Regions from separate parts of the Companilactobacillus sp. FL22-1 genome, predicted to be linked through region 2. Evidence: predicted binding sites of a transcription regulator. Region 2 holds the regulator's gene; the other holds the start of a gene.
What was found. Region 2 encodes Rex, which represses fermentation and respiration genes when NADH is low (regulators of the CRP and FNR family bind a similar motif). Its sites were predicted from a motif close to TTGTGAANTANTTCACAA; they were not measured.

Region 1 (7,868 bases), on a different contig from region 2:
GACTACGTTTACTGTAACTTGGGAAGTTGCTTGCGCTTTGCCCGTACTATCGACGGTAGCAGTGGTTGTATCATCAGTAGGAGTAGCAGCTGCAGATGTAGAACTGGCGGCAGTATCGGATGCTGTTATTGCCGAGTATGTTATCGGCATACTTGAAGTTGTAGAAGCAGCTTGGGCTGTAACGGTGGGTGCGAGGGACAAACTAAGGCTAGTCAAAAAAAGCAAACTTGCAATACTTTTGAACAGTTTCATTAGTCGCCCTCCTAACTTGATTTTTGAAAGTCTTTTTGAGCTTTCCCTATGCTTAAATTCTAGCAAAATATCAAGATTAATTTGTATCGTTATTGATAAATGTTTTTTATCTAAAATGGAATAAAGCACTGATGTAGGCGTTCACTATTGATTTTATTTTTTTTTTTTGGAAAAACTTATTATTTGCAAGTAATCAATTTATTTGCTATTGTACCGTTCTATTGTTAAGTTTGTGATGACGATAAAAAAACTAGCGAAGACTTTCTACTATATAAAGTATAAAAAGGAGTCTAGTTAATAAATGGCACGTAAAGCAAAAATTGAACGTGAAAAGCGGCTACAGGAAACAGTTGCACGTTATGCTTCAATTCGACAGGAATTGAAAGCCAAACATGATTACAAGGGGCTAAGCGAATTACCTCGGGATGCTTCACCAGTAAGATTACATTCACGTGATTGGAGTGATGGACGTCCCCACGCTTATTTGAGAAAATTTGGGATGTCCCGTTTGAACTTTCGTAAGTTAGCTCACGAAGGAAAGATCCCTGGTGTTAGAAAAGCCAGTTGGTAAAACCAAATTTACATAAATTTGAATAGTATCATATCACTTTTAATGAGAGCGGGGCAAAATTCGTTTAGTTTCCGGGCATTAATAGTAAAAAGAGCGGCAACTCAATTTTGAGTTGCCGCTCTTTTTATCAGGAAAATCTCCACCTTACAAAACTGTCACATGAGACTAACACTTTGGTAATTATGGGATTCAATTATTTACTTTTATATACAGTCGCTTGATAATAAAACACGTTAATAAAGTGTGAAAACTAGTCGTGAAAATATTTGAATAGAATGAAAACAGTTACAATGCGTATATTTTGAAAAGGAGCTAGTGTTTCTTATATAATAAACGTGTTTAAACATGCTACCAGTTTTTCAACTGAATAAGTTGGCGAAATTGTAAAAAAAAATTTACAAAATATGCCAATTACGACTATCACTTTTTTATTATAATGTTTATATGGGAAGTATATACAGGCGTTGATATAGTTTCCACTTAGGCAAACTCTTTCGTGAGGTGTTGATTTATGAAAAATGACTTTATCAATTTTTTGAAGAAGCCAGTGACAATGTTCATTATTAAAACAGTGGTATTTTTCGCTATTTTCATAGTGCTTCTATATATCTACGGTTATAACGGCGTTGGAAGTGCCAAATTTATTTATAACGAATTCTAGCAGGACGAAAGGAAAAAGTTTATGAATACAATTATTGAAAAAATCACCACCGCTGCATTACAAGCACCAGAAAAAATTTGCTATCGAAATGGTGATGAGACGCATACTTATCAAGAACTTTTGCAAAAGTCTGATCGTGTCGCAAGTTTCTTGCAAGATAAGTTTTTACCTGCTCAGAGTCCAATTATTATTTTCGGTGGACAACAATTTGAAATGTTAGTAATGTTTTTAGGTGCTATCAAGGCTGGACATGCTTATATTCCAGTTGATGATGGCTCAGATCCTTCGAGAATTATTCAAATCGATTCAGTTGCTAACCCAGCTCTGATCCTCAATTGGAGTGATATTAGTGATTTTGGAGTCGATACACCTCAAGTTTCTAAAGATGAATTAACAACAGTTTTTGCCTCAGAGAACAATATTTATGATGACAGCCGTAGCGTCGGGCCTGATGATAACTTCTATATTATCTTTACCTCAGGTACTACTGGTACGCCAAAGGGTGTCCAAATTAGTACTAATAATATCTTAGATTTCTCACAATGGGCCCAAGAGGAATTTGACTACAACTCAGAGATGAGTATGTTGTTGCAAGCACCATTTTCATTTGACTTGTCAGTCTTTGATATTTATCCAGGCTTGATGAGTGGCGTAACACTTAACGTTGTCGACAAAGATACAACTAAGAATTTCGGTTTGTTACAAGAGGCAATCGTTAATTCTGACTTCAATACTTGGGTATCTACACCATCATTCTTTGAAATGTGTCTTTTGTTTAGTGGCTTTGATGCCGAACATATGCCTCAGTTGAATAAATTCATCTTCTGTGGAGAAGAATTAACCCATGCTACGGCCAAAAAACTATTAAAGAAATTCCCTGATGCGAAGCTCTACAATACTTATGGCCCAACTGAAAATACTGTGGCAATCACCTCAATTCAAATCGATCAAGCAGCGTTAGAAAAGTTTGACCGTTTACCAATCGGTTATTTGAAGTCAAATATGGATTATCGTATCAATGGTGCTGTGGATGAGAAGACCGGCCGTTTGACTGGTGAATTGCTTGTCAGTGGTCCGGATGTTTCTAAGGGTTATTTGAACAATCCTACTCAAACTGAAAAAGCCTTCGAAGAAATTGACGGTAAAATTTTCTATCATACAGGTGACATGATCAGTGCTGCTGATGATGGATTGTTATTCTATCATGGTAGAACTGACTTCCAAATCAAGATGCATGGTTACCGAATCGAACTTGAAGAAGTCGACTCAATGCTTGGTAATTTGGAACAAGTTAAACAATCATGTACAGTTCCGCTATATAACAACAAGAATCAAGTCAGCAAGATGATTGCTTGTATCGTTCTTGAAGATCAATTTGAAGATGACGACGAAAACGACTTAAGTTCTGATATTAAAGATTCACTAAAAGAAACCACAATGGAATATATGATTCCTAATGTGTTGAAGTTTGTAAAGCAACTACCAATCAGTAAAAACGGCAAGATCGATAGAAAGACTTTGATAGGCGAAATTAATGGGTAATTTTACAAATATCACGCCTTACAGCAGTCCCCACTATTTTATCTACTTAATGTTGCTTTTACTGCCCATAATCATCGGATTGTGGTTTGGTAAACGTTTCAGAATTTATGACTTCTTCGCAACGGTCGTTATTTTAGCCACAGCATTTTTCGGTGGCAATATGAAGCAAGGTATTTCATTACTGTGCTACGTTTTATTCGAAATAATCCTTGTTTCCATCTATCTGTCATATCGGAAAAAACATAACGATTTCTGGATCTTTACTCTGTTCGTTGTCTTGGCAATCGTGCCTTTGGTCTTCGTCAAACTGGACCCATTGCTAAATAATCAAACTATTTCTTTGTTTGGATTCATGGGTATCAGTTATTTAACCTTTAAATCGGTTGAAGTTATTATGGAAATTCGTGATGGTTCGATCAAAAAAATTACCCCATACGAATTTGGCCGATTCTTACTATTCTTCCCAACTATTACTTCTGGACCTATCGACCGTTTCAGACGTTTTCAAAAAGATGTCGATAAGGTTCCTAGTCGGGACGAGTATGTTGAGCTGATGAGAAATGGTGTTAACTATTTAATGAAAGGCTTGCTTTACAAGTTCATCATCGGATACTTCTTTGGAACATTATTGCTTCCTCGAGTTCAACTCTTAGCATTGTCGTACAAAGATTCTGCTCCACTGGGATTATCTTGGTGGGTATTAGCGTACATGTACGTATACAGTATGTATTTATTCTTTGATTTTGCTGGTTATTCATTATTTGCCGTTTCAATCAGTAATTTCATGGGTATCAAGACACCAATGAACTTTAATGCGCCTTTCAAGTCCAAGAATATTAAAGATTTCTGGAATAGATGGCACATGACACTTTCATTCTGGTTCCGTGATTTCATTTATATGCGTTTGATGTTTACGATCATTAAACACAAGTGGATCAAAAATAAAGTTACTATCGCTAATCTTGGTTATGTGACCTTATTCTTGATCATGGGATTTTGGCACGGTGAGACTTGGTATTACATTGTTTATGGTATTTTCCATGCATGCGCAATGATTATAAATGATGCATGGCTCAGATATAAAAAGAAACATCGCGACAGTATTCCAAGCAACAAGTTTACGCAAGCATTTGCGATATTCTTGACGTTTAATATCGTATGTTTCAGTTTCCTGATCTTTTCAGGATTTTTCGACAAATTATGGTTTAGTTAGGAGAGTTTATTATGGATGAAATTAAAACAAAGGTAATTGATATTTTAAAGGATGTAACAGGTTTGGACGACGCTGGTCAAGATGCTGATCAAGATCTATTTAAAGATGGTGTGCTTGATTCAATGGCAACTGTAGAAGTTTTGGTTAACTTACAAGATGAATTTGGTATTACGGTACCAGTTTCAGAATTTGATCGTTCACAATGGTCAACAGTTAACAAAATTGCTCAACAAGTACAAGAATTGGAATAGATTATGAAAAAAAAGTTATGGATGATTTTTGGACCTGTTATAGTTGCCGCAGTGGCTTTAATGCTGCTTCTCTGGACTCCAATCAACTTTAAGACCTTAACACCACAAAAAGTTAGACAAGCTGCTACTTCATTGGATGTTAGAGTTCTTAAAGGTGAGAGCGTGAAGAACGCCGCTGAGAAAGAGAATTACATTCCTATCATTGGTTCATCGGAACTTTCTAGAATGGATCCGTTCCATCCATCTTCCATGGCGCAAAAATATCATTGGAAGAACAAGCCATTTTTACTTGGTAATCCAGGTACGGCTTCGCTCACTCAAGCAATGAATGTTGGTGGAATGGAAAACCTCAAGGGAAATAAAGCTGTTTTTATTATTTCGCCCCAGTGGTTTACCAAAACCGGTGTCCCAGCCGATGCTTTTAAGTACTTCTTATCGCCCTTGCAATTGACAGGATTTATTTTGAATTCTGATCATGGTGATAAGGCCATGAATAAGTATGTTGCCAATCGAATCCTTGATTTGGGTGTCGATAAAGGACCCATTGAGGATGAGGCTTTAGAAAGAATTGCTGCTGGTAAGCAAATTACTTCGTTTGAACGCTTTTATATTCAAAGATTTGCCCGCTCTAGCTTAAAGAGCCAAGATGATCTGTTTGGTTCTATCTCGATGAATGATCATGAAGATGTCATCAGCGATGCAGCTAGCAAATTGCCTGACAAGTATAATTATAAAAAATTGAATAAATTAGCTATCAAGATGGCTAAAGAACATTCAAATGATAATGCCTATCAGATTGGTAATAAGTTCTATGACAAGCAATTGAGAAAACGAATGGAAACTTATCGCAATGCTCATCGACACGTAACTTATACTCATTCGCCTGAATACAATGACTTCCAAGCTTTACTTTATATGTTTGCTCAAAATAAGACCGAAGTATTGTTTGTGATTCAACCAATTAACCCATATTGGGTCAAGTATACAGGGATGCCAATGAGCACAATCACTAATTTTGACACCAAGATCAAGTATCAATTGAGATCTCAAGGATTCAATAATATTGTTGATTTATCCGAACTTAAAAATCCCAACTATATCGCCGAAGATACGATTCATATGGGCTGGCGTGGTTGGTTATTGTTAGATCGTCATTTGAAAGATTATTACAAAGATAAGAAGGCTAATCCCAAGAATACCCAATATAAGATGGACAGCTACTTCTTAACTGACAAGTGGGCTAATAATACAGACTTTTCAAATAACAAATAAAAAGTTAAAAGAAAAAGTTCAGCTTTCTAGTTTTGCTAAATAAGGAGAGCATAACAAAACACTTTTAGCTTTCAGTATTAAGTAAATAGAGCGGTAACTCGATTTTTGAGTTGCCGCTCTATTTGGGTTAAGCGAAAGAAGCTGTTTTTTACGCAAGATTAAAGTTAAAAATGGTTATGCCTACTGCCAGCCTTTTTTAATATTTATATGTAATTCGATACATTATAATTATATTTACAATTACTATTTAATGCCTTATTATTATTTTATTAGAATATTGCTGTGATATTTTTTTATAGATATTTGTGAATAAATTAACATGTGAGGAGTAAGCTGATGGATCAAAAACAGATGAGTAAAGAAATCCTTTTAAGAATGGTCAAGGCTTTTACTGAAAATGAAGTTGCACCATATGACATGGAGATCGATCATACCCGTTCTTATGTCAATAATCTTTTGGATAAAATTAAACAAGCTGATTTTCTCAGCACGATGTTGCCAGAAGAGTACGGTGGAGCTGGATTTGATGGTGAGACCACTGCGGCCATGATCAATGAAATTGCTCGTGGGAATGCCAGCTTAGGTGTAACTTTAGAAGGTCATTTCAAGTTGATCGATCAAATCGTTAAGTATGGAAATCAAGCTCTAAAAGATGAATATTTGCCACAAGCTAAGTCGAGAATCATTGGCTTTTCAATGACTGAACCAAGTGGTGGTTCAAATCCGTTGGGGATAACCTCACATGCTGAAAAACATGGCGACAAGTGGATCATTAATGGTGATAAAATTATGATCACTAATGGTGGATTAGCTGAGATCTATTGCGTTTTAGTTAAAACTGCACCAACAGAGTTGTCATTTTTCGTTGTGGACAAGGACATGCCAGGATTTGAATATGGTAAGCAAGAAAACTTCTTAGGTCTTACTGGTGTGCCAGTTGGCGAAATTGTGATGAATAATATTGAAGTTGATGAGAACCATCTTTTAGGCAAAGTTGGAATGGGAAAAGAAATCGGCGACAGTGCTCATAATGATGCTCGAATCTTAATGGGGGCCGTTTTGACCGGTATCATGGAACATGAGCTGAACATTGTGACTGACTACGCCACGCATCGTAAGGCCATTGATACACCGATTATTCAAATGCAAGGTATTCAGCGTAAAGTGGCTGATATTGCTATTGCTAAAGAGACAACGAAATTACTCTACCAAAAGGCAGCTTGGTTAAAAGATCATGGCCAAGACTATGAAGAAGAGGCTGCAATGGCCAAGGCTTATGGTAGTCGTAGTGCAGTCAAGTCAGGCGATGATGCCTTACAAGTTTTAGGCGGCTATGGATACAGTTTAGATTATCCAGTGGAACACTTGATCAGAGACGCTCGGGCAATGGAATTAGCTGAAGGAACTGTCGAAAAGATGCGGACAGCCATTGCTTTGATTGAAGCAAAGAATCGGGCCTAGGAGGTTATTATGAAAATAGTTGTTTGTATTAAACAAGTGCCAGAAACTACCAATGTAAAGATTAATGAAAAAACTAAGAATATCGATCGTCGCGGCTTAGGCGGTGTAATCAATCCCTATGACTTACACGCAGTCAAGACGGCACTCGATTTAAAAAAGAGTGTCGGCGGCGAAGTGATCACAATGACCATGGGTCCAAATGATTTTGCGGTCTCTTTACGTGAAACTTTAGCTCTAGGTGCAGATAGTTCAATCTTACTGTCAGATAGAGCTTTTGCTGGGGCCGATACTTTAGCCACTGGTTACGTTTTAGCTCAAGCAATCGAAAAGATTGGCGACGTAGATGTAGTCTTATTAGGACAACAATCAGTCGATGCTGATACAGGTCAGGTAGGTCCAATTATGGCAGAATTATTAAGTATGCCTCAAGTGACTTACGCTAATAAAGTCGAGGCTAATAACGATAAATTAGTGATCGACCGAAACTTGGATACCGTGGCTCAAAGAATTACCGCTCAGTTGCCAGTGCTGTTAACAGTAACAGATTCGATCAATCAGCCAGAATATACCAATGTGGTAGAGATCGCCAAGAGTTTCAACAAACCTTTGACGACCTGGCATGCAGCTGACTTGAATCTTGAAGAA
Region 2 (7,868 bases):
TGCTAGTAATGTTTTAGGTGTCACAAATGATATCAAGCAATTGGCCGCTCTAACGCATGAAAATGGTGGGGTGATAGTCGTAGATGGTGCTCAAGCAGTTCCCCATTTGCCAGTAGATGTTCAAGCACTAGACGCTGATTTCTATGCTTTCTCTGGACATAAGATGTTAGCACCGATGGGTATTGGTGTCTTATATGGCAAAGCTCAACTTCTAAACGCGATGCCGCCTTATCAATACGGTGGTGAGATGATCAATTTCGTCGAGAAATTTCAGAGTTCCTGGGCCGATATCCCTTGGAAATTTGAAGCGGGAACTCAAAATGTGGCTGGTGCGATCGGTTTAGGACAGGCCATTGACTATCTGGAAGCAATCGGTATGGACAAGATCGTCGACTATGAACAAGAGTTAGTCAGTTACGTTTTACCTAAACTGTTGAATATCGATGGTTTAACCGTCTATGGCCCACATGATCCTCAATTACACAGTGGCGTTATTTCCTTTAACCTAGCTGATCTGCACCCACATGATCTAGCCACAGCGTTAGATATGGAGGGAGTAGCCATTCGAGCTGGCCATCATTGTGCTCAGCCTTTGATGAAGTATCTGGATGTGACGGCCACGGCTAGAGCTAGTTTTTATATTTATAATAATAAGCAGGATGCGGACACATTAGTTCGGGCAATCTGTGAGACAAAGGAGTTCTTTAAAGTATGAGTTTAAAAGGTTTGAATAATTTATATCGAGAAGTTATTTTGGACCACTCAGAACATCCTCATCACAAACAGAGCTTACCTGAAGCGACTAATAAAATAACTTTGAAAAATCCAACTTGTGGAGACGTGATCAACTTAGAATTAAAAGTTACCGATGACACGATCACCGATATTGGCTTTACTGGTGAAGGCTGCACGATCAGTCAATCTTCAGCTAGTATGATGACTGATGCAGTCTTGAATAAAACTAAGGCACAGAGTTTGGAGATGGCCCATATTTTTTCCGATATGGTCATGGGCAAAGAACACTCACAAGCTGAATTAGATAAACTAGGTGATGCGGCGATCCTTTCGAGCATCATGCAATTCCCCGCCCGAATCAAATGTGCCACTTTGTGTTGGTGGGCTTTACGAAAAGCGTTAGGAGATGAGAGCGATGATTGATCTAAATGATTCTGATTATGAATATGGTTTTCATGATGATATCAAGCCTAAATTCTCAACTGGTCGTGGTTTAAGAGAAGAGACAGTCAGAGAGATCTCAGCCGCTAAAAATGAACCTCAGTGGATGTTAGATTATCGCTTGAAGTCATTTGCGGCCTATCAAAAGATGGCCATGCCACCGTTTGGACCAGATCTATCGGATTTAGACCTTGAGAATATGCTTTATTATCAAAAGATGACCGATAAAAAATATCGTGATTGGGACGATGTACCTGACAAGATGAAAGAAACTTTTGACCGCTTAGGGGTCCCTGAAGCTGAACGGAAGTATCTAGGCGGCTCTTCTGCCCAGTATGAATCAGAAGTTGTCTATCACAACATGCGTGAAGAATTTGCCAAATTAGGGATCATCTTCACCGATACTGATACTGCTCTAAAAGAGTACCCAGAGTTATTCAAGAAATGGTTCGGTAAATTAGTCCAACCGACAGATAATAAATTTGCGGCCTTAAACGGTGCTGTTTGGTCTGGTGGTTCCTTTATCTATGTGCCAAAAGGCGTTAGAACTGATATCCCAATCCAGTCGTATTTCCGCTTGAATTCAGAGAACTCTGGACAATTTGAACGGACGTTGATCATCGTTGATGAGGGAGCTAAAGTCGATTACGTTGAAGGCTGTACTGCTCCTAACTATTCTTCGGATAGCTTGCATGCGGCAGTAGTAGAAGTTAATGTTCAAAAGGACGCTTATTGCCGTTATACGACGATTCAAAACTGGTCGGATAATGTTTATAGTCTAGAGACTAAACGAGCCGCAGCCGAAGAGAACGCCACCATGGAGTGGGTCGATGGTAACTTAGGTTCCAAAGTCACGATGAAGTATCCCAGTGTTTATTTGAATGGTGAAAATGCCCGAGGAACGATGCTTTCAATCGCCGTAGCTAGTAACGGTATCCATCAAGATTCTGGAGCTAGAATGATTCATAATGCCAAGAATACTTCTAGTTCGATTGTTTCCAAGTCAATCGCTAAAACTGGAGGTTCAGTCGATTATCGTGGAACAGTGCGTTTTGGGAAACATTCTGATGGCTCCAAAGCTCACGTTGAATGCGATACGATCATCATGGATGATCAGTCATCATCTGATACGATCCCTTATAATGAAATCGATAATGCGAATGTTTCGATGGAGCACGAAGCTAGAGTCTCGAAGATCTCAGAGGAACAGCTTTATTATCTGATGAGCCGTGGTATTTCGGAAGCTAAAGCTACCGAGATGATCGTGATGGGCTTTGTGGAACCATTCACCAAAAAACTGCCAATGGAATATGCCGTAGAATTGAACCGTTTGATCAGTTATGAAATGGAAGGTTCGATCGGCTAGAGGATATTATTATGACAGAGAAAATGACAGAAAAAGAAAAACTGGTCATGGAAGCACTGGAAGATGTGATCGACCCGGAACTAGGAATTGACCTAGTTAATTTAGGGTTGATCTATGGTGTAAAAGTTGAAGGAAACAAGGCAACTGTAACCATGACCTTGACGACAATGGGTTGTCCCTTGAGTGACATGTTAGATGATGCGATCAAAGAGGCCAGTGAATCAGTCGATGGTATCGATAAGTGTGTAGTGGAACTAGTGTGGTATCCAGTCTGGGATATTTCAATGATGAGCCGGTATGCGAGAATCTCATTAGGAATACCGGGAAACTTAGGCAATTAAAAAAGCACTGCGTTTATTCGAAAACTCGAGTAAATACAGTGCTTTTGCTTTGATTAGCTTTTAGCCATATTTTCAAAACGGCTCATCAATAAACCTAAGATGATTCCAATCAAGAATAAAACTAGGCCAATGGTCCAATCGATCAACGAGGTATTTTGATAGGATATACCACCATTGATATAAGGATTAGGTACCAAAATTAAAATCGTACTAGCGATGACGATACCAAGGATAAAATGGTATACCCGTGAGTGATGATGGCGGATAATACTTTCCATAGCTTTGGAAAAGGTCAAAACGGTAATCGCTCCACCAATGGCGATTGGTAAAAAGACTCCCAAGTCAAAGTTCTTAAAGCCTTTTAACATTGGTCCATATAACCCAATAATCAGAAGAAGGTTGGAAGAACTTAATCCGGGCACTAATACTCCTAAAGCAATCAGAGCCCCAGCAACGATAAAACCGAAGAAATTGGCAGGAATTGTGCCTAAGATCTCACTAATGAAGAATAAGAATATTCCGCCACCAATCAGCATGGAGAAGAACCAAAGCAGATCGATTCGGTCTCGTTTAGTCCGTGAAGTTGATTCAATTACCAAGGTTGGCAAGGTTCCAAAGATGATCCCGGCAAAAGCCCAGAGAACAACCATTTGGTGATTCTCTAATAAATATTCTAAAGGATTTGATAATAGGCCGATACCGACGATTCCACCGATACCAATAGGAACGAAGTAGAGAAAATCTCGTCTGAAGTTGTCGCGGACATGAGCCATAAAGGTCAGCATCCGTTCATAAACTCCTAAAATTGCGGCTAAAGCGCCCCCAGAAACCCCCGGAAGAATGAATCCTAAAGCGATGATCACACCCTTAAAAAAGCGAATGATAAAGTTATCTCGTTTTGTTTTCATAGGTCCTCTTTATTAATATAATTTTATTCACAATATCAAATTAAAATTGTTATAGCAAATAAAAGTCATCGTTCAAAGAATTTATTTGTTGGTAATGATTGTAATTTATTCTTGATCTTTGAAATCTTCCAATTCAATCGACTTTTCAGTCCATTCTTCTTCAATCTGATCTTGTTTAGCCGAGACTTCATCCAACTCTTTTTGCAGATCAGCTAATTTACTGTACGAAGTGATATTTTCTTCTTTAGTCATTTCGGCCTGAATAGCTTTAGTTTTATCTTCTAGTTCAGTTAATTGTTGTTCCAAATCGTCAACTTGTCGACGCAACTTCCGTTCTTGTTTTTGTTGCTCTTTTGATTGTTGATACTCAATTTTTTTCTCACTAACGTTGTTGGAAGCTTGAGCTGTTTGAGTTGGAGCAGCTTGTTCAGTCGTTTTTTCCAGATAATAATCATAATCACCCAGATAAATTGTACTGCCGTGAGGGCTAATATCGACGATCCTGTTGGCTAAAGTGTTCAAGAGGTAACGATCATGTGAAACGAAGAGGACGGTGCCAGGGAAGCTCTTTAAGGCATCTTCAAGCACTTCCTTGCTATCAATATCTAAGTGGTTAGTTGGCTCATCCATAATCAAGAAATTATTGTTTTCCATCGACAACTTAGTGAGCGTCAAACGTGCTTTTTCACCACCAGATAGTCCCGCGACAGGTTTCAAGACATCGTCGCCACTGAATAGAAAGGCACCTAATTTATTGCGGATAACTTGTTCATCGAGACGTGGGTATTGATCCCAGATTTCGTGCAACACGTCTTTTTTAGGATCTAGGCCCTTCAAATTTTGATCGTAGTAACCGACTTGAACGTTGGCGCCGAATTGGCTAGTACCCTTGATTAAAGGTATCTTATTCAAAATTGATTTGAGAAAAGTTGACTTGCCGATTCCGTTAGGACCAATGATACCAACTCGTTCACCTTTTTTTACATCCAGATTGATTGGCTCAGACATGATCTGATCATCATAGCCAATGGCTGCATCTTTAACCAAAAGCACGTCATTACCACTTTCTTTATCGATATTGAATGAGAAGTGGACTGAGCCTTGGTCACTGCCAGGTTTTTCCAAAACATCCATATGTTCCAACTTTTTACGACGACTTTGAGCCATCTTAGTAGTTGATGCACGAACGATATTTTTTTGAATGTACTCTTCGGCCTTCTTGATTTCAGCCTGTTGCTCTTCATAATGTTTCCAAGCAATGTCTTGATTCTTTTTCTTTTCTTGCAGGTAGAAACTATAATTGCCGGAATAGTGAGTTGAGGAATGCTGATTGATCTCGACGATCTCATTGGCGACCTTATCTAAGAAGTACTGGTCATGAGAGACGATGACTAGAGCACCTCGATAGCCCTTTAAATAATTTTCTAGCCATTCAACCGTGTTGATATCCAAATGGTTGGTCGGTTCATCCAAGAGTAAGATATCGTGGTGTTCCAAGAGCATTTTAGCCATCGCTAAACGTGACCTTTCACCACCAGAAAGCGTCGAGACTTTATTTTGCCAAACTTCTTCCTCAAAACCGAAGCCCTTTAGGACACTGCGGATTTCTGATTGATAACCGTAACCATTTTCTTGGCGAAAAGTATTTTGTAGTTGATCATATTGTTTTAAGATATCTTCGTAATCATCAGCATTAGGATCAGCTAATTTTTCTTCAAGTGCGTGCATCCTTTTTTCTTGTTCTTTGAGGTAGTCAAATACCTTTTCCAATTCTAAGAAAATTTGATTATCGCTGTTCAGACCTGAATCCTGTGCTAAATAGCCAATATTGGTGTCTTTTTTCAACGCAATATTGCCGCTGTTATAACTTTCTTGATCTGAAATGATCTTCAGCAAAGTAGATTTTCCAACGCCGTTACGTCCAACTAAACCGATTCGGCTATTGTCTTGGATTTCAAAACTGACATTGGAAAAAAGTTTTTTGGTACCAAAATTTTTCGTAATGTTCTGTGCTTGTAATAAAATCAAAATATAACTCCTTTATGTCTTCACAATTTTATCATTAATTAATAATTTGTGCCTTTATAGGTTTAACGTATTGCGTTTTTTTGGATTTTTATTTACTATAAATGTTAGTGAAATGACACACATATGGTGGTAAATTATGACAAAAACAACAGTTCCAAACGCAACAATAAAGCGTTTACCAATTTATTATCGTTACTTTCAATTTCTCAAGGATGAAGGCACAAAAAAAATCTCCTCTGGCGAATTATCAGAAGGGGTCAAGATAGATAGTGCTACAATTAGACGTGACTTCTCATATCTAGGTGCACTTGGGAAACGTGGCTACGGTTACGATGTAAACGATTTAGTGGCTTTCTTTAAGAAGCTCTTGAATCAAGATAAACGAACCAACGTCGCATTAGTGGGAGTTGGTAATTTAGGTAACGCCTTACTAAATTATAACTTTTCTCGGACTAATAATGTGCGAATTGCGGCAGCTTTTGATATCAATAAGGAAATTGTCGGTACAGTTAAGAGTGGCGTACCAGTTTACTATATTAGCGAACTGAAAGAACAACTTAACTTGCAACAGATCGATGTCTGCATTTTGACAGTTTCATCTAACGCTGCCCAAACGACCGCTGATCAGTTAGCCGAGGCTGGCGTTCGCGGTATCTTAAACTTTACACCGGTTATTATCAATGTACCAAGTAGTATCCGCGTTCATTATGTCGATTTGGCAAATGAATTGCAGACGTTGATCTTCTTCTTAGACCGTGATAAGTCAATGACAGAAGAAACAAATTAAAATCCTTTGGGGGGAATTATAATGAGTGAACCATTATTCTTGAAACCTGTCTTCCACGAAAAAATCTGGGGTGGCAGAAAATTAGCAACTAAGTTTGGCTATGATATTCCTGATGGCACGATTGGTGAATGTTGGGCAATTTCTGGACATCCACATGGTAGATCACAAGTCGAAAATGGCGAATTTGCTGGACAATATGTTGATGACCTTTGGAAAAATCACAGCGAATTATTTGGTAATCCAGAAGGCAAAGTTTTTCCTTTGTTAACTAAGATCTTAGATGCTGAAGCCAGTCTTTCAGTTCAAGTTCATCCAGACAATGCCTATGCAGCTGAGCATGAACATGAATTAGGTAAGACAGAATGCTGGTATATCATCGATGCTGAGCCTAATTCATATTTGATCTATGGTCACAATGCTAAGAATAAAGCTGAACTTGACCAAATGATCGAATCAGGCGATTGGGATCATCTTTTGAGAAAAGTCCCAGTTAAGGCGGGCGAATTCTACTATGTACCAAGTGGAACGGTTCATGCCTTAAATAAGGGGATCATGGTCTTAGAAACCCAACAAAGCAGTGATACAACATATCGTTTGTATGACTATGATCGGGTTGATAAGACTACTGGAAAGAAACGTGATCTACATATCAAACAATCTGAGGATACTATTACCGTGCCTCATAAAGATCCTCAACTTGATATTGAATCCAAACAAGTCGGCCAAAACAAGTTCACAACCTTTGTTCAACCACCAATTTCACCATTCTTCTCAGTTTATCACTGGGAGATCAAAGAACCTGTTGAGCTTCACCATCAAATTGGCAAATACACTTTGATCTCAGTTCTAAATGGTACTGGTAAGATTACAGTTGATGGCCAAGATTATGATTTGAAGAAGGGTATCCACTTGATTGTTCCAGCCACAGTTGATGCTTGGACTTTGTCAGGTGACTTGGATATCATCGCTTCAGAATCTGGCGAAAAGTAAACTCAATTTTAAGAAAAAAACTAAAAATCGTTCATCAATACAGAATAGCGGAAAAATAAATCCGTATATTCTGTATTTTTTTAATGAAAATTTAAGCAAAAGTAGAACTATCTTGGTAAAGACTATTTATTTAGTTCGTACATTTTAATAAAATAAAAAAATATTTAATTTGGAACCGTTAACAATTCCCCATTCTTTAAAAAGTCATCTATAATTAAAATTAAGATTTCAAAAAAGGGGACTTAAAATTGCAGAAACAACGATTTTTTCGA

Region 1: ACG72T_RS00265 (acyl-CoA dehydrogenase family protein) is a predicted target of Rex. The motif match lies at 6,066-6,083, and genes of this name have one in related genera.

The regions. Positions count from the first base shown of each region.
Region 1 covers NZ_JBINJY010000001.1:57,513-65,380, reverse strand. Annotated here, with positions in the region: gene ACG72T_RS00300 (hypothetical protein) at 1-252, opposite strand, end outside; gene rpsN (30S ribosomal protein S14) at 554-823, shown strand; gene ACG72T_RS00290 (teichoic acid D-Ala incorporation-associated protein DltX) at 1,335-1,484, shown strand; gene dltA (D-alanine--poly(phosphoribitol) ligase subunit DltA) at 1,506-3,026, shown strand; gene dltB (D-alanyl-lipoteichoic acid biosynthesis protein DltB) at 3,019-4,239, shown strand; gene dltC (D-alanine--poly(phosphoribitol) ligase subunit DltC) at 4,251-4,490, shown strand; gene dltD (D-alanyl-lipoteichoic acid biosynthesis protein DltD) at 4,494-5,762, shown strand; gene ACG72T_RS00265 (acyl-CoA dehydrogenase family protein) at 6,099-7,223, shown strand; gene ACG72T_RS00260 (electron transfer flavoprotein subunit beta/FixA family protein) at 7,233-7,868, shown strand, end outside.
Region 2 covers NZ_JBINJY010000009.1:64,618-72,485, forward strand. Annotated here, with positions in the region: gene ACG72T_RS08775 (cysteine desulfurase) at 1-715, shown strand, start outside; gene sufU (Fe-S cluster assembly sulfur transfer protein SufU) at 712-1,158, shown strand; gene sufB (Fe-S cluster assembly protein SufB) at 1,151-2,542, shown strand; gene ACG72T_RS08790 (metal-sulfur cluster assembly factor) at 2,554-2,883, shown strand; gene ACG72T_RS08795 (DUF368 domain-containing protein) at 2,937-3,791, opposite strand; gene ACG72T_RS08800 (ABC-F family ATP-binding cassette domain-containing protein) at 3,897-5,819, opposite strand; gene ACG72T_RS08805 (redox-sensing transcriptional repressor Rex) at 5,956-6,606, shown strand; gene manA (mannose-6-phosphate isomerase, class I) at 6,628-7,596, shown strand; gene ACG72T_RS08815 (cation:dicarboxylate symporter family transporter) at 7,845-7,868, shown strand, end outside.